Regions from separate parts of the Comamonas aquatilis genome, predicted to be linked through region 1. Evidence: predicted binding sites of a transcription regulator. Region 1 holds the regulator's gene; each other region holds the start of a gene.
What was found. The regulator LexA, encoded in region 1, represses DNA repair genes until DNA is damaged. The targets are predictions, from matches to a motif close to ACTGTATNNNNATACAGT.

Region 1 (6,455 bases):
ATCTGCGCCAAAACCAACGCCGCCAGGCGGCTCAGGCCCGCCTTACTCACTCCATAGCTTAGCGTAGCTTTTGGCATCACTTTTCAAAGTATGTCACCTGAAGAGGATCTGCTCAGTATTTTGATGCCATGCTGCAAGAAGATTGATAGCAGAGACTCTATTGCCCTTCAGGCTGCTTCAGGGGTAAGGTCTGGGCGCTGTGAGCGGATCTCCAAAGATGGGATGACTGGGAATCCCAGTCAAAAAGAAAAGCGGAAGCTCCTATCCGTCGCTGGCCGGTGTGCTTATGGCATCAATCGCTGTTGCTGATGGTTTTTGAATATTTTTCAAGATGCTCGAGCAGGCGCTCATACAACTCGTCCGTGGCCATGGAGTTCAGGACCTCGGTCTTGGCCTCTTCGGCACGCAACTCAAAACGCAAACGCAAAGTTTTGAGATATTCGGGGTTCAGGGTTTCTATCACTGCGAACAGCAGCGCTTCCTGGGCCACGAGCTGACTTTTCATTTTTCTCAGCTCGGATCCTTGACTGCCTAAGAAATCCATCTCGCTTCCCCCATTTGATTTTTATCAATTTTAGGAGCAAAAGCCGGCCATCGTGACCAAGGCGAAGTGCCGCTGCAAGTCATGTTGAGAGCCGCAAAAGCGCAGGCTGGCTGGAGCCTCCTGCAGGCGGAGATCAGATAGCGCGCCAAAGTGCTCTAACTCCATTGCAGTCTGTCGACTTCAAGCCGGTTTGAGCAGACTCAGCAGCGATATCGAGGCAAAATTGCAACTTCCAACAGATGCTGCATGCGCTCTGGAACCAGCACAAGGGGCTTTGTATGACACGAATTCTTCCGATCTTGTGGATCGCCGTCAGCCTGATGAGCGGCGGAGCATATGCCCAGGAACGTGTCGCGCTGCGCAGCAGTGCCAGCTCCTCGGTCAGCGGGCAGATCAAGGGGGACGATAGCGCCCAATATGCGCTGGCTGCCGGGCCGGACCAGCAAGTGACGGTCAAACTGGTCACCAACAACCCCAGCAATTACTTCAATGTCGAGAAAAAAGGCCGTTCAGAGGCGGTTTGCCAAGGCGCATTGACGGGCAATGTCTGCATGTTTCGACCGGAGACGGGGGCAGACTATGTCATCCATGTGTTTCTGATGCGCAATGCAGCGCGGCGCGGTGAACAGGCGCAATACACGCTTTCCATGGAGCAAAGTTCTTCAAGCACCGGTCAGCCGGCACCGGCCGCCGATATGCAGGCTGCATCGGCAGCCATGGCTGCGTGCAAAAGCGCTCTGGCCTTGAAGAGTGGGGCCAATTCCTTGTTCGTGCTGCCGCTATCGCATGTGCCTGCGGCTGGAGGCTATGAAGTCTTTCTCATGCTTCAAGGTGTGCAGTGGCTGTGTGCAACGGATTCCAGGGGGCATGTGAACCGCCTTGAGCAACGCTGAGCGTATTTGGGATAGCTCAGCAGCGGGGCTGTATTACGGCGTCAGGGGGCGGTGATCGTTGTCCGCAACGGCTCAGGCGTGCCAGACCTGTTCTGCGCCTGCCATGCGCTCAAGCTCCGCGCAAACATCGGCCATGCGGCCGGAAATCAGCAGGCACTCGGGCTGCTTTTGTGGTTCGCGCTGCACGATTTTCAACAGGCGCGGCTGGATGCTGTCAGCCGCTTGCAGTGGCAAGGCCAGTTGCTGTAGCGCGGCCACTGGTTTGTCATATCGGCCTGGGCTATTGTGGCGACGGGTACGGCTGCTGCGCAGGGTGATCACGTTGGGGCAGGCGCCAGTGTCTTGAAGCCGCTGTGCTTGCTCTTGTGCCTGTGCGCTGTCGGAGCTGGGTCCGCCGACGTGGTCTGGCCCGCTGTCATTGCTGGCCGCCCATGCGGCTGAGGGCTGTCCTGCGGCAGCGGCGACGGGAAAGACTTTCCAGGCAAAACGTGTCAAAGACAGCAGTGGTGCGGTGAATCCCATTTGGCAACTCCTTATCAAAAGCCGTGAGGCATGAGCAGGGCAGGATTGCAAACTTTAGGCAAAGCTTCGCCCAGGGCGAAGCTGCAAGGCTTCGCGCCTACCACCTGGACTGGAGAAAACAGGGGCTGTGCGCAGCGGTGAGGCCGGGCGCGCAGCGGCAGCAGTTACATGAACATGCTGTTGCGGATCAGGCCTACGGCCAGGCCTTCGATGGCGAACGACTCTTCGGGCGCTACATGAATTACCTTGTAATCGGGATTTTCGGGCAGTAGCTCAATGCCCTGGGGCGTGCGCTTGAAGCGCTTGACCGTCACGTCGTCGCCCAGGCGGGCCACCACGATCTGGCCGTTGCGCGCCTCGGTGGTGGCTTGCACGGCCAGCAGATCGCCGTCCATGATGCCGGCATCGCGCATGGACATGCCGCGCACCTTGAGCAGGTAATCGGGCTTGGCGGCAAACAGGCTGGGTTCGACCGCATAGCTCTGGTCTATATGTTCCTGGGCCAGAATGGGCGAGCCGGCAGCCACGCGCCCCACCAGCGGCAGCACCAGCTGTGCCATGGAGGACAGCGGCAGGGAAAAGCTGGCGCCGCGCGCGGCATTGATGTTGCGCACGGTGTCTGCGCGCAGGCGGATGCCGCGCGAGGTACCGCTGACCAGATCAATCACGCCCTTGCGGGCCAGGGCCTGCAGATGCTCTTCGGCGGCATTGGCGGACTTGAAGCCAAAAGTGCTGGCGATCTCGGCGCGGGTAGGGGGAGCGCCGGTGCGGGAAATAGTCGATTGGATGAGGTCCAGAATCTGCTGCTGGCGAGGAGTGAGCTTGGGGTGGTCTAGCATGCTGGCATCCAGTCTTGGTTCGATAGGCTCAGGCTTGAAGGCCTGGGTCTGGAATTCTGATCTGTTGGTTTATACAGTACCTGTATTTTTAACCAGTTTTTTGTGGAGAGCAAGTGGCAAATCCTAAGATTGTGATTTTGGGCACCGGGGGAACGATTGCGGGCCAGGCGGAATCGAGCACGCAGGCCGTGGGCTACAAGGCCGGGCAGATCAGCGTGGAGAGTCTGTTGGCCGCGGTGCCGGATTTGCCACAGTTGGCTGCGGCTCCGCTGGCCGCCGTGCAGCTGGCTCAGATCGACAGCAAGGATATGGACTGGCCGGTGTGGCGCAGCTTGCTGCAGGCCGTGGCCGAGGCGCTGGCCGATGCCGATACGCAGGCCCTGGTGATCACGCACGGCACGGACACGCTGGAGGAAACCGCCTGGTTGTTGCACACCGTGCTGCAGCCCATCAAGCCGGTGGTGCTGACCTGTGCCATGCGCCCGGCGACTTCGCTGCAGGCCGATGGTCCGCAAAATCTGCGCGATGCCGTGGTGGTGGCTGCCAGCGCCGTGGCTGGGGTGTGGGTGGTTGCGGCTGGCGAAGTGCATGGCGCGCAGCAGGTGCTCAAGGTTCATCCTTATCGCCTCAATGCGCTGCGCTCCTATGAGAGCGGACCTTGTGCCGTGGTGCAAGAGTGTGCCGTGCGCTGGCTGGCCCAGCCCGTGGCCGTCAGGCAGGCACAGGCTTTGAGCAGCACGGCGTTGCAGGACTTGCTGGGCCGCAGCGAGCTGCCCTGGGTGGAATTGCTGACCTCTGGGGCTTTGCAAAGCGGACGCAGCGTGGATGCGCTGGTGGCCGCCGGCGTGCGCGGTCTGGTAGTGGCGGGCACGGGCAATGCCACGATTCATGCCCATATGCTGCAGGCACTGGCACGCGCGCAGCAGGCTGGCGTGGTGGTATGGAGCAGCACCCGCTGCCTGGAAGGCTTGCCCGTGGGTTTTACCGAGCAACCCTCGCAACCCTCTGTGCTTAAGGCGATGGCGGGGCTTTCCGGCTGGCTGCGCGCTGGTGCAACGGCGGGCGAGCCGGATGTGATCCTGTTGACGCCCGGCAAGGCCCGCGTGGCGTTGATGCTGGCGCTGGCATTGCAGTCGAGTGAAGACTCCTGAACTGATAGCTGCTGGCGTATGCAGAGTAAGCGCTAGAAAGCAAAAAGCACCTCGATGAGGTGCTTTTTTGAGCGCGTGTCTTAATGACGGCTTGCAGAGGCTGGCTTATTCGGCAAGAGCCGCAAAAGCGCGTGCAGTGATTTCTTCCACGGTACCTGTACCGCTGATGGCGCGGTACTTGGGAGCTGCAGCGGCGTCGGCCTTGGCCCAGTTGCTGTAGTAGTCCACCAGAGGGCGGGTCTGGCTGCTGTACACATCCAGGCGCTTCTTGACGGTTTCTTCCTTGTCGTCTTCACGCTGCACCAGGTCTTCGCCAGTGACATCGTCCTTGCCTGCCACCTTGGGTGGGTTGAACTTGACGTGGTAGGTACGGCCCGAGGCGGGGTGGCTGCGGCGGCCGCTCATGCGTTCAATGATGGCCTCGAAAGGCACGTCGATTTCCAGCACGTAATCGAGCTTCACGCCAGCAGCCTTCATGGCGTCGGCCTGGGGGATGGTGCGGGGGAAGCCGTCGAACAGAAAGCCCTGGGCGCAATCGGGCTGGGTGATGCGTTCCTTGACCAGGTTGATGATCAGGTCGTCGCTGACCAGCTGGCCGGCGTCCATCACGGCCTTGGCTTGCAGGCCCAGAGGCGTGCCGGCCTTGACGGCAGCGCGCAGCATGTCACCGGTGGAGATTTGGGGGATACCATACTTTTGGCAGATGAAGGCGGCCTGAGTGCCTTTGCCGGCGCCGGGTGCACCCAACAAAATCAGTTTCATGGAGATCCTTGAGGAGAGTAGAAATTCTTGGCTTGCCAGAGGTGGTGGGTGGTCACCAGTTTTGCCCTCCGGCTATATTTTTTCGCGGGCAAGGATAGCACGCACAAGACCAACACAGGCTTACACAAGTGGCTAGCGACTGTCACAAGTGGGGCCTGGGAAGGCTTTGCTGCTACCTTTGAGCGATGGCTGTAGTTGTAGCTGTGGAATCTGGCGCCCGCATGCGCTATTCGGACTAAGTGGAAATTATAGCGGGAAGCGCTTGATTTATATGGGTTTTATATTGAATTCAATATGGGGCCCATATGCATGGAACGCAGGATGCTTTTGTTTTGATAGCAAACCAAGGGAATTCCCTTGGTGTGTCCGGCTTCAGGCAAACAGAGCGCGCACGCGCTCCAGATCTTCGGGCGTATCCACGCCGGCGCCTGGCGCATGGGGCGTGATATGCACGGCAATGCGATGGCCGTGCCACAGGGCGCGCAGCTGTTCCAGCTGCTCCATGGCCTCGGTGGGGGCGGGCGAGAGGCGGGGGAACTCGCGCAGAAAACCGGCCTTGTAGCTGTAGATGCCTATATGGCGCAGCGGCGTAAAGCCCGCATGACCGGCCTTGGCCGCAGCACCGCTTTCGGCGTTCCACCAGGCTGCATCGGCATGATCGCGCGAGAAAGGGATGGGCGCGCGGCTGAAATAGTTGGCCAGGCCCTTGGCATCGCAGACCACTTTCACCACATTCGGGTTGCGGTAGTCCGCCAGGCTGTCTATGGGGTGGGCGGCCGTGCCCATGCTGGCTTCGGGGCGTGCCAGCAGCAGCTGGGCCACGGCGTCGATCAGGGTGGGGTCTATCAGCGGCTCGTCGCCTTGCACATTGACCACCACATCGTCACCCGAGAGATTTAGCTGTTCACAGGCTTCGGCCAGGCGGTCGCTGCCGCTGGGGTGGTCGTTGCGGGTCAGGATGGCTTGCACGCCGTGCTGCTGGCAAGCCGTCACGATGCTGGCATCGTCTGCCGCCACCACGCAGCGGGTTGCGCCAGCCAGCGCCGCGCGCTGGGCCACGCGCACCACCATGGGCAGGCCGCCAATATCGGCCAGGGGTTTGCCCGGCAGGCGGGTGGAGGAGAGGCGGGCAGGAATCAGTACCGTGTAGCTCATGGCTTAGCGGTCTTCTTCGAGTTCTTCGTCCGACAGCGTACGGGCCTCGTTTTCCAGCAGCACGGGAATGCCGTCACGCACGGGGTAGGCCAGGCGGGCGCTGTGGCTGATCAGTTCCTGGCGCTCGCGGTCAAAGCGCAGCGGGCCCTTGGTGACGGGGCAGACCAGCAGTTCAAGAAGTTTGGCGTCCATGGGAATCCTGCAAAAGTGTGATGAGTTGAGGCGGCCAGCCGGGGCTGGCGGCCTGTATTGAGTCAATGATAGTCAGCACCGGCCATGGGCTGCGGGTCGTTGTCGCAAATCCTGGGGCGATTCGCCAGAGCCGGCTGTGCATCCAGCAAGTCCCAGAAGGCCTGCGGCAGCTGCAACTGCAGGGGCACGGCCCAGGCCTCGGGGTGGGAATTCCAGAGTTTGATCGCATCTTTTTCGGTGCAAATCAAGGGCTGGCCATTATCCAGTCTGCGCGAAAAGCTCTCAAAATCATAGTGATCTGGCAAGGCTTGGGTGGCGGCAGGGGCAATGCCCTGCTGTGCCAGCATGGCAAAAAACGATTCGGGTCTGGCCACGGCGGCCACGGCTTCCACGCGCT
Region 2 (6,455 bases), on a different contig from region 1:
CTCAATGCCATGTGGTATGAGCTGATGGATGACGAGGCCACCCGCCGCCGCATCTTGAAGGAGACGGAGTCGGCCGGCCAGGTCTGAGTTCGTTGACTTCAGTCAGCGCAAAAAGGCCGTCCGGTAAAAACCGGGCGGCCTTTTGTATTGCTTTTGAATTGATAGCTTAAAGCGCTTATATATCAAGCGCTACAGCGTATTTTTCTTGAAAATTACTCCGATGCCTTGCCGCGACCGGCGCCGGTGATCTTGTCTTTCAAATCCAGCAGCCGGGTCACGGCCGCGCCCATGCCCATGAGCTGCATGGCCGTCTCGGGCGAGAGGCGCTGCACGTCATCAAACCAGTTCATCAGCTTGTCGATCAGCTCATGCATCTCGCGCATGCGCTGCTGGGCATAGCGTTCCTCGTCGGTGCCCACCTCTTCCAGCATGGCGGCACGCAGCATGGACTGGGTGGGTTCGATCTCGCGGCGGCGGCGCTCTTCGGCCAGGCGCTTGAAAATCTCCCACACATCCTGGGGCGCCTGGAAATACTCGCGCCGGTCACCGGGCTGGTGGCGCAGCTGCACCAGTCGCCAGGCCTGCAATTCCTTGAGGCCCATGCTGACGTTGGAGCGGGAAAACTCCAGTGTCTCGGCGATCTGGTCGGCATTCAGAGGCTGGGCGGACAGAAACAGCAGGGCATAGATCTGGCCCACGGTACGGTTGATGCCCCATCGGCTGCCCATCTCACCAAAGTGTGAAACAAATTGGCGGCTCAGCTCTGAAAGCGGTTTGGCTTGCGTCATGGCCTCAATTGTGCCTGTGCAAAGCGCTTTCAGTGGGGGTGCTGGATCAAGCAAGAGCAATCTGCCCAGCCTTTGACCGGGCTCTGAGCTGTTGCGCTTTGGCGAGCCTTTTGTGGCTTGTTTCAGAAAAGTCGAGACACTGTCAGCAAATTGTCGGGATTGAGCGCAAAATCGCCCCTTCCTTTTTATTACGTGTCGGGTTTCTTACGCTGTCTTTTCTGGCTAGGAGCTCGCTTGACCTGTCGTGCGTAGCTTGGCAGGCCGAGAACCAGATTAGATGGCTAATAGTTCAATATCGTCCCATTCACGCAGCGCGCTGATTGATTGCACCAAGGGCCTGGCCTGCGCGGCCATAGTCTGGCATCACCTGGCGTTCTACGGCCCCATGTCCGAAGTTGCCCATTCCGCCATGCCCGATGTGCTGGACTGGCTGTATGAATATGCCCGCATGGCGGTGCAGATCTTTCTGGTGCTGGGCGGCTACTTGGCAGCGGCCAGCTTGGCGCCGCAAGGACTGGCCCGTTTTGATGCCCCCTGGGCCAAGATAGGCAAACGCTTTGTGCGCCTGGTCGTGCCTTATGCCGTGGCACTGATGGCCACCATCGTCATCTCGGCTGCAATTCGTCCCTGGTTTGATCATGCCTCGGTTTCGGCCGACCCGGACCTGTGGCAGCTGTTCACCCATGCCTTGCTGCTAGAAGGCATTCTGGGCGAGGAGTCGCTCTCGGCCGGTGTCTGGTATGTGTCCATCGATTTTCAGCTGTTTGCCTTGAGCGTTGTGGTGCTGGCTGCCATGCGCTGGCTGCGTGAGCGCTTGGTTCAGCGCGCGGGCGAGCAGGCCCTGGCCCGTTGGTGGCCCTGGGCCATCACCGGCATGCAGGCGCTGGTGGTGGCGGGCACAGCGGCTTCGCTGTTCGCCTTCAATCTCGACGCCGACCTGGATGTCTGGGCGATCTACTTTCTAGGCGCCTATGGCATAGGCATGATGGCTTTTTGGGCCGTGGCCGCCGACAAGCGCAGCACGGCCTGGAACTGGGCCATGCTGATTGCCGCCATGGTGATGGGCGCTTTGGTGCTGGAGTGGCGCGACCGCATCTTTCTGGCGGGCGTCACCGCCTTGCTGCTGATCGTCTGCCTTCGCACCGAGCGCATTGCCAGCTGGAAGGGGCTGACAGCGCTGCGCCGTCTGGGCGAGATTTCTTACTCGGTCTTTCTCATCCACTTTTCCATGTGCCTGCTGGTCAATGCCGTGGTCAGCAATCTCTGGCCTGACTCGGTGGAGGCTGCCATCGGCGGCATGGGCTTTGCCTTTGCGCTTTCGCTTGCCGCAGGCTATCTGCTCTATCAGACGGTGGAGCGCCATGTCACCTCCTGGAGCCAGGCTCTGCGCTGGCAGGCTGGCCTGATCGGTGCCGGCATGCTGACGACTTTGCTGGCCGGCCTGCGCTAGGCGGGCTCTGGTCATCACCCACAAAAAAAGCAGCTTCAATCAGCTGCTTTTTTGTTGGGCGGCTATGCGCTTGGCAACTCAGCGGTGCAGCTCGCCAGCGCTCTCGGGCTGGAATTCGATGGCATCCACGCGCACCGTCACCTGGCCCGTGGGGCTGGGCATCTTGAACTCATCGCCGACCGACAGACCCAGCAGTGCAATGCCCACGGGCGCGAAGATGGATATTTTGTCAGGCGAGCCGTCCATTTCCTTGGGGTAGACCAGGGTCAGCGTGTTGCTCTTGCCGGACTCCAGCATGGTGAAGCGCACGGTGGAATTCATGGTCACCACCTGGGGTGGCATGTCCTTGGGATCGAGCACATCGGCGCGCTCGAGTTCGGCCTCCAGCGCATCGCGGCCGGGAAATGGGCTGTTGTTCTTTTCCAGCAGATTTTCAATGCGATCCAGATCCAAGGACGACAAAGTGATGTGGGGCTTGCGCTCCATGGTGTGACTCCCTTGCAAGATGGTGTGGCCCGTACCCGCTTTCTATGCGCCAAGCGCAAACGGACAAAAGCCCGGGCAACGGTGTTGTCCGGGCCAAGGCATCTCAAAAGCACCAACTTGGTGCGTTGCCCCGATTGTGCTGGCAATGGCCGAAATGTCCTAGCGATCTCGCACCCCCGCAGTGCGGATTGAGTGCGGCGGAATTTTTAGTTTTACTCCTAAATTTATAGCTTATTGTGCTTTTGAATACTGGGGTATGGGCCTGTTTGATTCAAATCCCATTCAAATACGCACAAGACATTGACCTGCCGGTCAAAAGGGTCGAGATAGCCTGGATTGCTCAAATAACTGTATTTATATACAGTTATTTGATGCCAAAGCCACCAGACTCCAGCTCGCACGAGCCCTTCAGTCCCATGACTTTTGTGCGGCCTGCACAGCCGCTCAAAGGCCGTGGTGCGGCCAGCTTCATGGCGCATCGCTTTGTCAAAGACGAACGCCTGGCGTTTGACGATGGCTGGGGGCAGGCGGATGACGGGGAAGATGTGCGGGCCTTGCGCACACAGCTGGAATGGGAGCAGTGCAAGTCCGCGCTCAGCCGCCATGACTCGCCCGATCTGCCCTATCACCTGGGGCTCAATCCCTATCGCGGCTGTGAGCACGGTTGCATTTACTGCTATGCCCGGCCCACGCACAGCTATCTGGGCTATTCGCCGGGGCTGGATTTCGAAACCCGGCTGGTTGTCAAGAGCAACTTTGTGGAGGTGCTGTGCGCCGAACTCAGCAAGCCCAGCCATGTGGCAGCGCCCATCATGCTGGGCTCGGTCACCGATTGCTACCAGCCCATAGAGCGTGATGTGGGCCTGACCCGCCGTGTCATCAAAGTGCTGGGCCAGGCCAGGCATCCGTTTTCCATAGTCACCAAGGGCAGCGGCGTGGAGCGGGACCTGGATCTGCTGGTGCCGCTGGCGCAGCAAAACCTGGTGGCTGTCTATGTCACTCTGACCACTTTGCAACCCGAGCTGGCTCGGCAGCTGGAGCCGCGTGCCGCAGCACCGCATAGGCGCTTGCGCACGATTCGCACGCTGGCCGAGGCCGGCGTGCCCATAGGCGTCAGCTTGGCGCCGCAGATTCCATTTCTGAATGACGATCTGGAGCAGGTGCTGGCAGCCGCCAGCGACGCCGGTGCGCGCCAGGCTTTCTACGCCGTGCTGCGCCTGCCCTGGGAAGTGGCGCCGCTGTTTGCCGAGTGGCTGAAGCTGCACTACCCCGACCGCGCCCAGCGCGTGATGGAGCGCGTGCGGGATTTGCATGGCATCAGCGAAGAGGGCCGGGCCGAAGGCAAGGTCTATAGCAGCCAGTTTGGCCAGCGCATGAAGGGCAACGGGGTCTGGGCCGATATGCTGGGCCAGCGCTTTGCACTGGCTTGCCGTAAGCTGGGGTTGAACCGCGAGCGGGTGATGCTGGACTGCAGCCACTACCATGCGGCGAATCTTTCCGGCCAGCAAAGCCTGTTTTAAAGCGAAGGCGTCGCAGGCTCTCTAGCCCTGTGCTTGCCCCGCCGCCGGCTCGGCAATTTGCCTGCGCGCAGAATGCGGAGCCTGACTAATTTGGGCCTGTCAAACACCTGTTTGCATTGCCTGTACGGCATCCGACCGACTGTGCTCAACAGCGCGTGTGGATTTTCCTGCTTGATCAACCGTTTTTTGACCCGGCCCCAAGCCGGCCGCTTGCTTGATGAGTGCTTCTTCGATTTCCTGCCGGCCCGATATGTCTTCGCTCGGCCGCGTCCGCGCATCGTGGCCGGCTGTCTTCATGCTGGGCTGCACAACCCTGTTCTTATTGGTGCTTGGACATGAAGGGCGTCGCGTTGCACAGCTGTTCGTTCTGATGGTGCCGGCCCTGGTCTGGCTCAGCTGGCCGGTGCGCAGCACGGCATGGCTGCAGGCCAGACGCATTCTGGTATGGGCCTGGATCATATTGTTTGTGGTGGACGCTGGCGTGCGCATCTATCTGATGGATGCCTATGGCGCAGCGCCTGACAGTGCCCTGGTGCTTGGCGCGATGGCCAATACCAATTGGCGCGAGGGCTCTGAATATCTGTCCATGCATTGGCGCAGTGCGGCCTTGTTTGGAGCGGGTTTTGCCGCGGTGGCGGCTAGCGTTTGGTATCTGACCGGGAGGTCCGCACGACAACTGTCTGCTCCGGGCAGAGGGAGCCAAGCCCTGTGCTTGATCATCGTGTTGTTCTGCCTGCTGGCATACACCAGCAAGCCCTGGCGCCGCTTGTATCCGGCCGTGTTCTGGGTGCAATGGAGCCAGTCGGTGCAGATGTTGCAGCACAGCTGGCTCAATCAGCAGCAAGAGCGAGAGCAGGTGCTGGCACGTGCCACGGCCGCCAAGCCCGTGGTTGGGCGCAAAGAGCCGTCCACGGTGGTTTTGCTTCTGACCGAAAGCATCAACCGCGACAACCTCTCGCTCTATGGCTATGGACGCATGACCAACCCGGGTCTGCGAGTGCATCAGCAGCAGCTGGGTGAGCAGCTGACGGTGCTGCGCAATGCCTGGTCGGTGGATGCCAGCACCTTGCCCGCCGTGCGCAATCTGTTCTCTTTCGGAGCGCCGGATGCGGTGGATTCGCAGCATCTGGTCTCCCTGGCTAGAGCGGCTGGGTACAAGGTGTGGTGGATCAGCAATCATGACGATGTCGCCATTGAACAGCAGCATGCCAGGCTGGCGGATGTGACGCAGATGGTCAACAAGACACCGGGGCGCTCGACGGCTTCGCTGGATGAGGAGATGCTCGATGAGCTGCACACGGCGCTGAGCGACGCTTCGTCCGAGCGCAAGTTCGTGATCGTCCACATGTTGGGCGCGCATCCGCATTACCGGCTGAGATTTCCCAAAGGTCAGAATCCCTTTGACGACGATGTGGATGCGGTCGATGTGCAGATGGAAAAAAATGGCCGCGCTGCCTGGGTGCGCCATCTCCGCGAGGAGTACGACTCGGCGCTGCTCTATCACGACTCGGTGGTATCGAAAATGCTGCAGCTGACCAGAGATGTCGCCAAGCCCCAAAACCATGTGGCCTGGATGTATTTGTCTGACCATGGCCAGGAGGTCGGCCATGTCGGCAACCATGTAGGGCATAGCCCGGGCACTGCGGGCGGCTACCGTATACCGGCCATCGTCTGGCAGGCGAATGCTTCGGTCGGCGGGGCCGGCGAGGTGGCAAAAGAGATGGCAAGAAGGCCTTTTCGCTCGGATTGGGCTGCCTGGACGCTGGCCGATTTGCTGGCACTGAAATGGCAGGGCCAGGCTGCTGGGCGCAATGTGCTGGCCCATCCCTATTACTGGGAAGCTCCGCGCCTGCCGGCTGCCGTGTCCTCGTTCATGGATTGATTCTGCCCCCTCAGCTTGCATCCAGAAAGGAGCGCACCAGCAAACTCTCGCTGCGCTCCTTCATGCAATACACATAGGTGGTCGTGCTGGCCGGATCGCCCGCAATGCGCACGGGCTTGAAGCGGGTATCGGGAATGAATTCGGCTTCCGACACCGCACCCAGACCCAGGCCGCGCGCCACGGCTTCGCGTATGGCTTCGCGGCTGCCTATCTCCAGGCTCAGTTGGGGCTTGACGCCTGCGGCCTGCAGCGCGGCTTCCATGGCGGTGCGGGTGGTCGATCCCTGCTCGCGCAGCAGCAGGGGCTGGCCTTGCAGCTCGCGGATATCG
Region 3 (6,455 bases), on a different contig from region 1:
TGTCGCGGTTGACCAGCTCGCTCCATACCAGCGGCGAATCTCCAAATAGCTCTTCGGCCAGCTCCGAGGCCACTGGCGATAGCTTTGCGCCCGGCTCGACGACTTGATCGGATCCGTTGTGCCACTTCGCCAGTGATACTGCAGCTTGCAGCTGATCCTCCAGGTTGGCACGGGTGGCAGCCAATCGAGCGTAGACCTCACGACGGGCGACGGCGTCGCCAGAGAGCTCGTGGCGATCCTTGACTTGCTCCAATGCGACTAGCTCCGCGGAGAGCTCGGCAATGCGGACGTGGTTTTCAGGGATTCCGATCATCACCGGCCAAGGACGAAGCTTGGCGCAGGCCTGAGCGCGTTTTCTCGCGTCCCTAGGCTTCATGCCTTTGCTCGGCAGTGCAAGGATGAAGATACCGAATTCACCCTTCTTGGGGCGGTAGTCTGCAGAAATTTTCTCGGCTTGTTCAATGCTGCACAGCGAGAGTTCCATCCAGCGCATGGAGCCCGTCTCGTGATAGTGGCGCTTGGCCACGACAGGGTGCAGGCCCATGAGCTGTGCGAGCCGGGCGTAGTCGATGCCAGGAGAAGCGGCCAGGGCCTGAGCGATGGCTGCGTCGATGTCGAAGTCGCTGCCTTCGAACACCGACCAAGCGCCGGTGTAGCTCTTGTAAAGGACGACTTTGAGCTCGGAGAGTTTTTGCAGAGCGGCTTCGAGCTCTTCAGCCGGCCTTAGATAGAACAGCGAGGAGATTACAGCAGCATCGGCTGCCAGGCCTGAGCCGTTGCGGAAGAGGTCAATGACCGCGATGTTCTTGATCATCGCCACGAGCAAGTCGTCACCCGTCTTGGCCTCGGCCCGTTCGACCGCTTCGACGGCCTGCGACCAGCGATGTCCATCGGGTGAAGCAAGGATCGCAGGCTCCAAGTTCGAGCGCAGATAGTCCCAATAGTCGCTTGGCCGATACCAACTTGCTTGCTCGACGAGCGTGGAGTTCAAGTAAGAGCGGAAGCCATGGGGCTCCACAGACGACAGGAAGCCGAAGGTGCTACGTTCATTTTGGCCGAACTGCCGCTTGGAGATCGGGCCGAGCAGCGCGGCCATGGCCGGATGCAGTGGCCAGCAGGCCTTCAGGCTATTGGCGAAGTCCTTGCCCACGGCAGGGCGACGCGCGCGGATCGCATCGGCGATAGCATGGGACGCATCGGCTATCCAGTCGGGGTACCGCTTGACCTCGATCGCGCGGCCAATTAGCTCGACTACCTCGTCGCTAGCGGCTACGAAAGGGAGGTCAACATACCGACCCTGAACCTTGGCCCAATCATCGCGGGTGTCGATGCCCAGGCGAGCAGAATATTGCGCGAAGGACTGATGCAGAACGCCCACGACCACTAGGCGGCCCTCGGAGCGCGCGGCCGCTTCGGCCAACTCTTGGAAAAAGTAGACATCGTCGCCAGAGCTTAGGGCGGAGGCCTCCAGAAACTTGCCCATCTCGTCGATGATGACCAACACGCCATCCTGCTGCCGACTCTTGGCTTCTTCAAGAAGCTCAGAAATCAAGGATTGGGAGGAGGGCTTGCTGCGGCCGTCGATGTTGCGGCCCTGCGCACGGCGCAGCGACGCATGGAGTTCGGAGACCACACTTCCGCGCCGGCCCACGGCCGGTACAAGCAGCCATCCCTTGTGCACCGGGAAGGCCTTGTCGAAGGCGGGTTTGGAGTCCAGGTTCAAGGTCTCGCGGGCCTTGATTCTCAGGTTCTTGTCAGAATGCAGCGCGCTTGCCAAGGCGACAGCCAGCGAGCTCTTACCGCCTCCGAAGGGGCCGGTCCACGTAAAGCTGCGTTGGTTGGTGTGGGCAAGCTGCTTACACATGCCATCGATTACGGCGTTGGCCGTCGCATGACAGATGTAGCCGGAGAGGGCATCGGCTCTGCCGATGTCCGCATCAACGCGGATGGAGCGCTGGTAATGCCGCGAAATTTGGACGATGTCGGACAGCGCCAGTTGCTTCTTATCAGTCATAAGCGCGCCTAATCATGTTCTTGATTTCTTCCTTTGAAAGCTCTTTGCGATGGACTTGCCTAAGGCCCGCGGAGTCGGTCCATTCGAGTTTGCGCTCAGTGAAGTCGGAGAGAGCGATGAGTCGTTGGGCGATCGACTCTTCGTCGAGCTTGAAGACCCTACCCGGCGACCCCTCGGCGTAGGCGATGGTTTCGAAGGCGAGCGAGCTTTGACCTTCGGCCTCGCGATCCCAGAAGTCGACGAGGGCATAGGCAAAGATGCCATCGTGTAGTGAGGTCTTCGGGCCACGGCGGAAGATGTATTGGCCTTTATGGGGTTCCTGCAAGAGACCTAACTCACCAAGCAGAGGCTCGGCAAAATCTTCTGGTGAGTTTCCCGCTGCACGAGGTGCATAGCTCCGAAGGCAAGTCTCCAAGTCGCGCGAGATTGTTGAAGCAGAGAGCCTGTGTTTCGGGTTGAGCTCACGGGCATGTCGTGCAAGCGGCTCTTCAAGCTCTTGACGGGTGAACGATGGTGCCGTCACATGGTTGAAAAGCCAATACCATGTGGTTGAGCGAAAGCAATGACCCGCAAGTTGCCAATGGACAAACCACGCTGTCGAAGAGCTCTCTGCGTAAGGGTCAAGACCACTGTCGTCGAAAATTTCACGGGCAATACCACCAACACGGAATTCGCCACTTGCTTCATCTTCATACATAAGACCGCATGCCAAGGCCCAATGTCGGATTGAGGCGACCATGTTTTTGCCGACGCCGAACTCAGCGATTGCATTCGCATCGGTGAAGACGGATTTGTGGATCAAATCACCTTCGATCGCTTGATCAAAGGCCTTCTTGAGCCACATTTGGCGCAGAGGAAATGTCTCGTGCCCCGAAAAGTGGGCGACTCTCCCTCCGCTGACGTTTGATGTGGTTTTCATAGCGGTGATTCTAGCGTGCCATCAGATCTCACTACTCCAACTGGTGAAGATCACCAGTTCAACTTGTTGGATTGTACTGTAAATAATAACAGTATTTTGAGGTGGGTAGTCGTGCGCAGTGAGGTCGTATGTAACTTGAGCTGTGATCTCAGTACGGATTGCCCGCCGTAGGGCACTTGCTGCTCAGCACAGTGCTAGATGAGATGTGGGTGGGAAACGGGTAATTGCACGCACATCGAACTGGTGGGGTAGCATGGCCGGGACTCAGGCATGCCTGCGGGGGCTGCCAATTGATACTGCGAGACTGGTCTCAAGAAGGAGGGTGTTCAGATTCCCACGCCTTCCTGCTGCCAAATTTTTACGGGGGCTGGGCACAGCGCGTTTGGTGATTGCAATGCATATTCGACTATGCCGTTGCTTCATGTCACCTTAGAGGCTGTGAGCTAGGTGTGTCTTTCGGATACCGCGCGGTTCGGTTCGGGGATCTCGGGCTGTAGTTTCGAAGGCATGAGATGTGCGTGAAAGAATTCAAGTGAGCCCGAAATCGAACCATTCATTTCAAAGCAGTCCAGTCTTAGTTGAGCTCAAACGGGGGAACAACATGGGGAACAAAAACATGAGAATTTTTCCTGAAATTGTTGTTTAATGGGCCTTGTGGGAGGTGATTCAATAGACGCCAGCGTTCAATGAAGTTCATTGAACCCCTTTTTCTTTTGAAAAATCAATCACTTAGATTCGATGTTGTCAAGCTGCAGGGGATCGAGGTAGGCAAGCTGGAAAAGCTCTAAATCGACCCGGGTTCAGCAACGTAATCATGTGGTGTGGTGGTTGAGAAAAACAAAAGCCCGCTAGGTTCGCCAGCGGGCTTTGTTGATTTCGCTATGAGCGAGTTGGTTGTGTACTGGATGTGTGTACATGCTGTGAATTTATTCAGATGTGGTAGAATTCGCTTGTCGGGGATAGCAGCAGGCGCCTAGGAATGGTGGCCAGCCCCCCGACGCGAAATATCGCGAGGTGGAGCAGTCTGGTAGCTCGTCGGGCTCATAACCCGAAGGTCGTTGGTTCAAATCCAGCCCTCGCAACCAAAAAGAAGGCCCTGGTCGGAAACGGTCAGGGCTTTTTCATTGTGTTCAGTGTCGAAGTCGCTTTGAGCACTGGAAATTTGCACTACAATCCCGCTCCTCTAGGGGAGTCGCCAAGCTGGTTAAGGCACCGGATTTTGATTCCGGCATGCGAAGGTTCGAATCCTTCTTCCCCTGCCAGTACCGCATACCAAAGCCTCGATTGCTCACGCAGTCGAGGCTTTTGCCATCTGGTTGTCATACTCCGCAGGCAAGATGCAAAGCGCTGGGTCTGGTTGTAGCACTGAAAGATGGCTTAACCCCTGGCGCGAATTTCGAAGCCCTGGCCTAAACTGCCGGGGCTTTTTCGTTGGTCTCCTGTAAGCCGCAAGCTGACCACTGCCGCCCGGGTCCGTTTTTGGCGGCTTTTTTGTTTCTGCCGCCACCGAGCACTCCCGACGATCACAGGTATTGCAACTGGGGCGGATCACTCGGGGCGGCACCTCATTCAAAGCCCCATCTGCCCAAGATCGAGGTGATGCAGCGTCCGGGTGAGGTGAGCAATCCTTCTGTGCCCTAACAAGCCTTGTCTTTATCGTGGCTGCAACACGCTATCGCGTTCGCCGTCGGGGTTCTGCGATGGGTATCAATCCGAAGTCAGTGGGTGGAATCGATGGGGTCGAGGCACTGCCAAAGCGCGGGTCTATGACTATGCTTGGCAAAAAATTCGAGACTGGGTCATGCAGCGAGATTCCGGCTTGTGCTAACCATGCGCTAAGTCAGGCGCTGTGTCAGCGGGCCAAGAGGTCAATCACATCCCAAGTCAAGCGAACGGGCAAGACCCGCGAGTAAATGGATGCAAGAGAAAACCTTCAAGCAATCTGCAGGGCTTGTCACATTGCCAAAACGGCGCGGGAGGCGCGAGGGCTGCTTGCCCGCCTCTGTCCTGATCGCCTCAGCCGTGGACTCAACGCGGGGGCCATGCTTTTACCAAGCGAGGCATTCAGCCTGCAGAGTGCTTCGGAGTGGCGTCGCATTCTGTAAAAACCGTCTTTTGAAGCGAGTCTTCCAACAGTTGAATATCTCTTTGTCAGCTCTCGCTGGCGCGGTAAATGATCATGTTTTTAAACATTGGGTTCACGAAAACGTGATGCCGTTTCAAAGCAGGAGGGTATGTGAATTGGTTTGTCGGTGGAGAAATGGAACATCGACTTACATGTTCTGGTGCTGATAGGACTAGCGTGCGAGGCTCCACTCATTGAAGGAGTTGCTATGAAAGTGCTATTTTTAATTGCTGTAGTTGCTAGTGCGCTGGTGTCGGGATGTGCGATGCCTGCGCGTGATTCAGGGCGTGCACCAGATCAAGGTGCAAGTCAGGCTATGGGCGCAATGGATAGGGATGGCGATCGCTGGATGTATGACGGTCAGGGAGGAATGCGCTCTTGGGCTGGAGGGGATGGTCCCTTTTTCGGTGCCCGCAACAGGTAGGCGCACATCTGCGCAGTCGAGCGGCATGCCACTGCTACATGCTGCAGGCCATCAAGGATTTACCTTGAGGCATTGGACAGCCTTTTCATCCAGCCATTCTGCGTGCATGCCGGGACAAGCAAAGGCATCACGTAGAGTGGTGCGTGTGGGAGCCTGGTCTAAGGCCCGTGGGACTAGGCGCATGGCCCGCTGAGCCAGAGCAACAATAGCGATAAGGTGCTGATTGTCGCCGCGCCTTCAAAATGAGCCTCGTGAGGGCATTTCGTGAAATCGGTGCACATGAGGCGCGTCATCCATTGGTTAGCCGCCGATTCAGTCAGTAGCCCATGCTTCTCGCCACAAGGCAAAGCTCAGCCCGCCGAGCGCTCCGGAGTGGCGTCGCATTCTGTAAAAACCGTCTTTTGCAGCGAATTCTTCTACAACTGCAGATGGCCCTGTTCGCTCTCAGCGATGCATTAAAAGATCATGTTATTAACCATCGGGCCTTCAAAAAAACGAAGCCTGCTTTAAAGCGGGCGGATATGCGAATTGGTTCGTCGGTGGCGGAATAGAACATCGATTTACACACTCCTTCCCCGGTAGGGCTAGCGTGCTTGGCTCCACTCATTGAAGGAGTTGCCATGAAAGCGCTACTTTTAATTGCTGCAGTTGCTGGTGCACTGTCGGGGTGTGCAATGTCATCGCATGATCTTGGGCGCAACACAGATCAAAGTGTCAGCCAGGCTATGAGAAACAACGATATGAGCCGTGAATGGGGACGCGGGGTGTATGAAGGTACAGGTGGTGCGCAGTCCTGGGCTGGCGGAGATGACACTTCTGCAGGTCTTGGCTGGCGCCATGATTAAGAAGGAAGAGTCGCATCTGGTGCAGTTAATTGGTCTGCCGAGATTCCATGCTGCAGGTCCTCAGGGCTTTTCATCTGGGCATTGATCTGCTCTGCCGCGCAGTCATGCGGCATGCATGCTGGATCGGT

Region 2: ACNAZA_RS20790 (PA0069 family radical SAM protein) is a predicted target of LexA. The motif match lies at 3,072-3,089, and genes of this name have one in related genera.
Region 3: ACNAZA_RS11640 (DUF4007 family protein) is a predicted target of LexA. The motif match lies at 3,009-3,026, and genes of this name have one in related genera.

What each region holds. Positions count from the first base shown of each region.
Region 1 covers NZ_CBCSIW010000027.1:41,014-47,468, reverse strand. Annotated here, with positions in the region: gene ACNAZA_RS20695 (hypothetical protein) at 293-505, opposite strand; gene ACNAZA_RS20690 (hypothetical protein) at 823-1,437, shown strand; gene ACNAZA_RS20685 (hypothetical protein) at 1,510-1,959, opposite strand; gene lexA (transcriptional repressor LexA) at 2,124-2,798, opposite strand; gene ACNAZA_RS20675 (asparaginase) at 2,912-3,949, shown strand; gene adk (adenylate kinase) at 4,055-4,711, opposite strand; gene kdsB (3-deoxy-manno-octulosonate cytidylyltransferase) at 5,084-5,866, opposite strand; gene ACNAZA_RS20660 (Trm112 family protein) at 5,870-6,058, opposite strand; gene lpxK (tetraacyldisaccharide 4'-kinase) at 6,121-6,455, opposite strand, start outside.
Region 2 covers NZ_CBCSIW010000028.1:7,834-14,288, forward strand. Annotated here, with positions in the region: gene cydX (cytochrome bd-I oxidase subunit CydX) at 1-87, shown strand, start outside; gene ACNAZA_RS20775 (GbsR/MarR family transcriptional regulator) at 213-797, opposite strand; gene ACNAZA_RS20780 (acyltransferase family protein) at 1,066-2,238, shown strand; gene rnk (nucleoside diphosphate kinase regulator) at 2,317-2,724, opposite strand; gene ACNAZA_RS20790 (PA0069 family radical SAM protein) at 3,096-4,244, shown strand; gene ACNAZA_RS20795 (hypothetical protein) at 4,344-4,541, opposite strand; gene ACNAZA_RS20800 (sulfatase-like hydrolase/transferase) at 4,540-6,126, shown strand; gene ACNAZA_RS20805 (LysR substrate-binding domain-containing protein) at 6,137-6,455, opposite strand, start outside.
Region 3 covers NZ_CBCSIW010000008.1:2,364-8,818, forward strand. Annotated here, with positions in the region: gene ACNAZA_RS11635 (ATP-binding protein) at 1-2,014, opposite strand, end outside; gene ACNAZA_RS11640 (DUF4007 family protein) at 2,007-2,933, opposite strand; tRNA gene ACNAZA_RS11645 (tRNA-Met) at 3,942-4,018, shown strand; tRNA gene ACNAZA_RS11650 (tRNA-Gln) at 4,119-4,195, shown strand; gene ACNAZA_RS11655 (hypothetical protein) at 6,103-6,327, shown strand.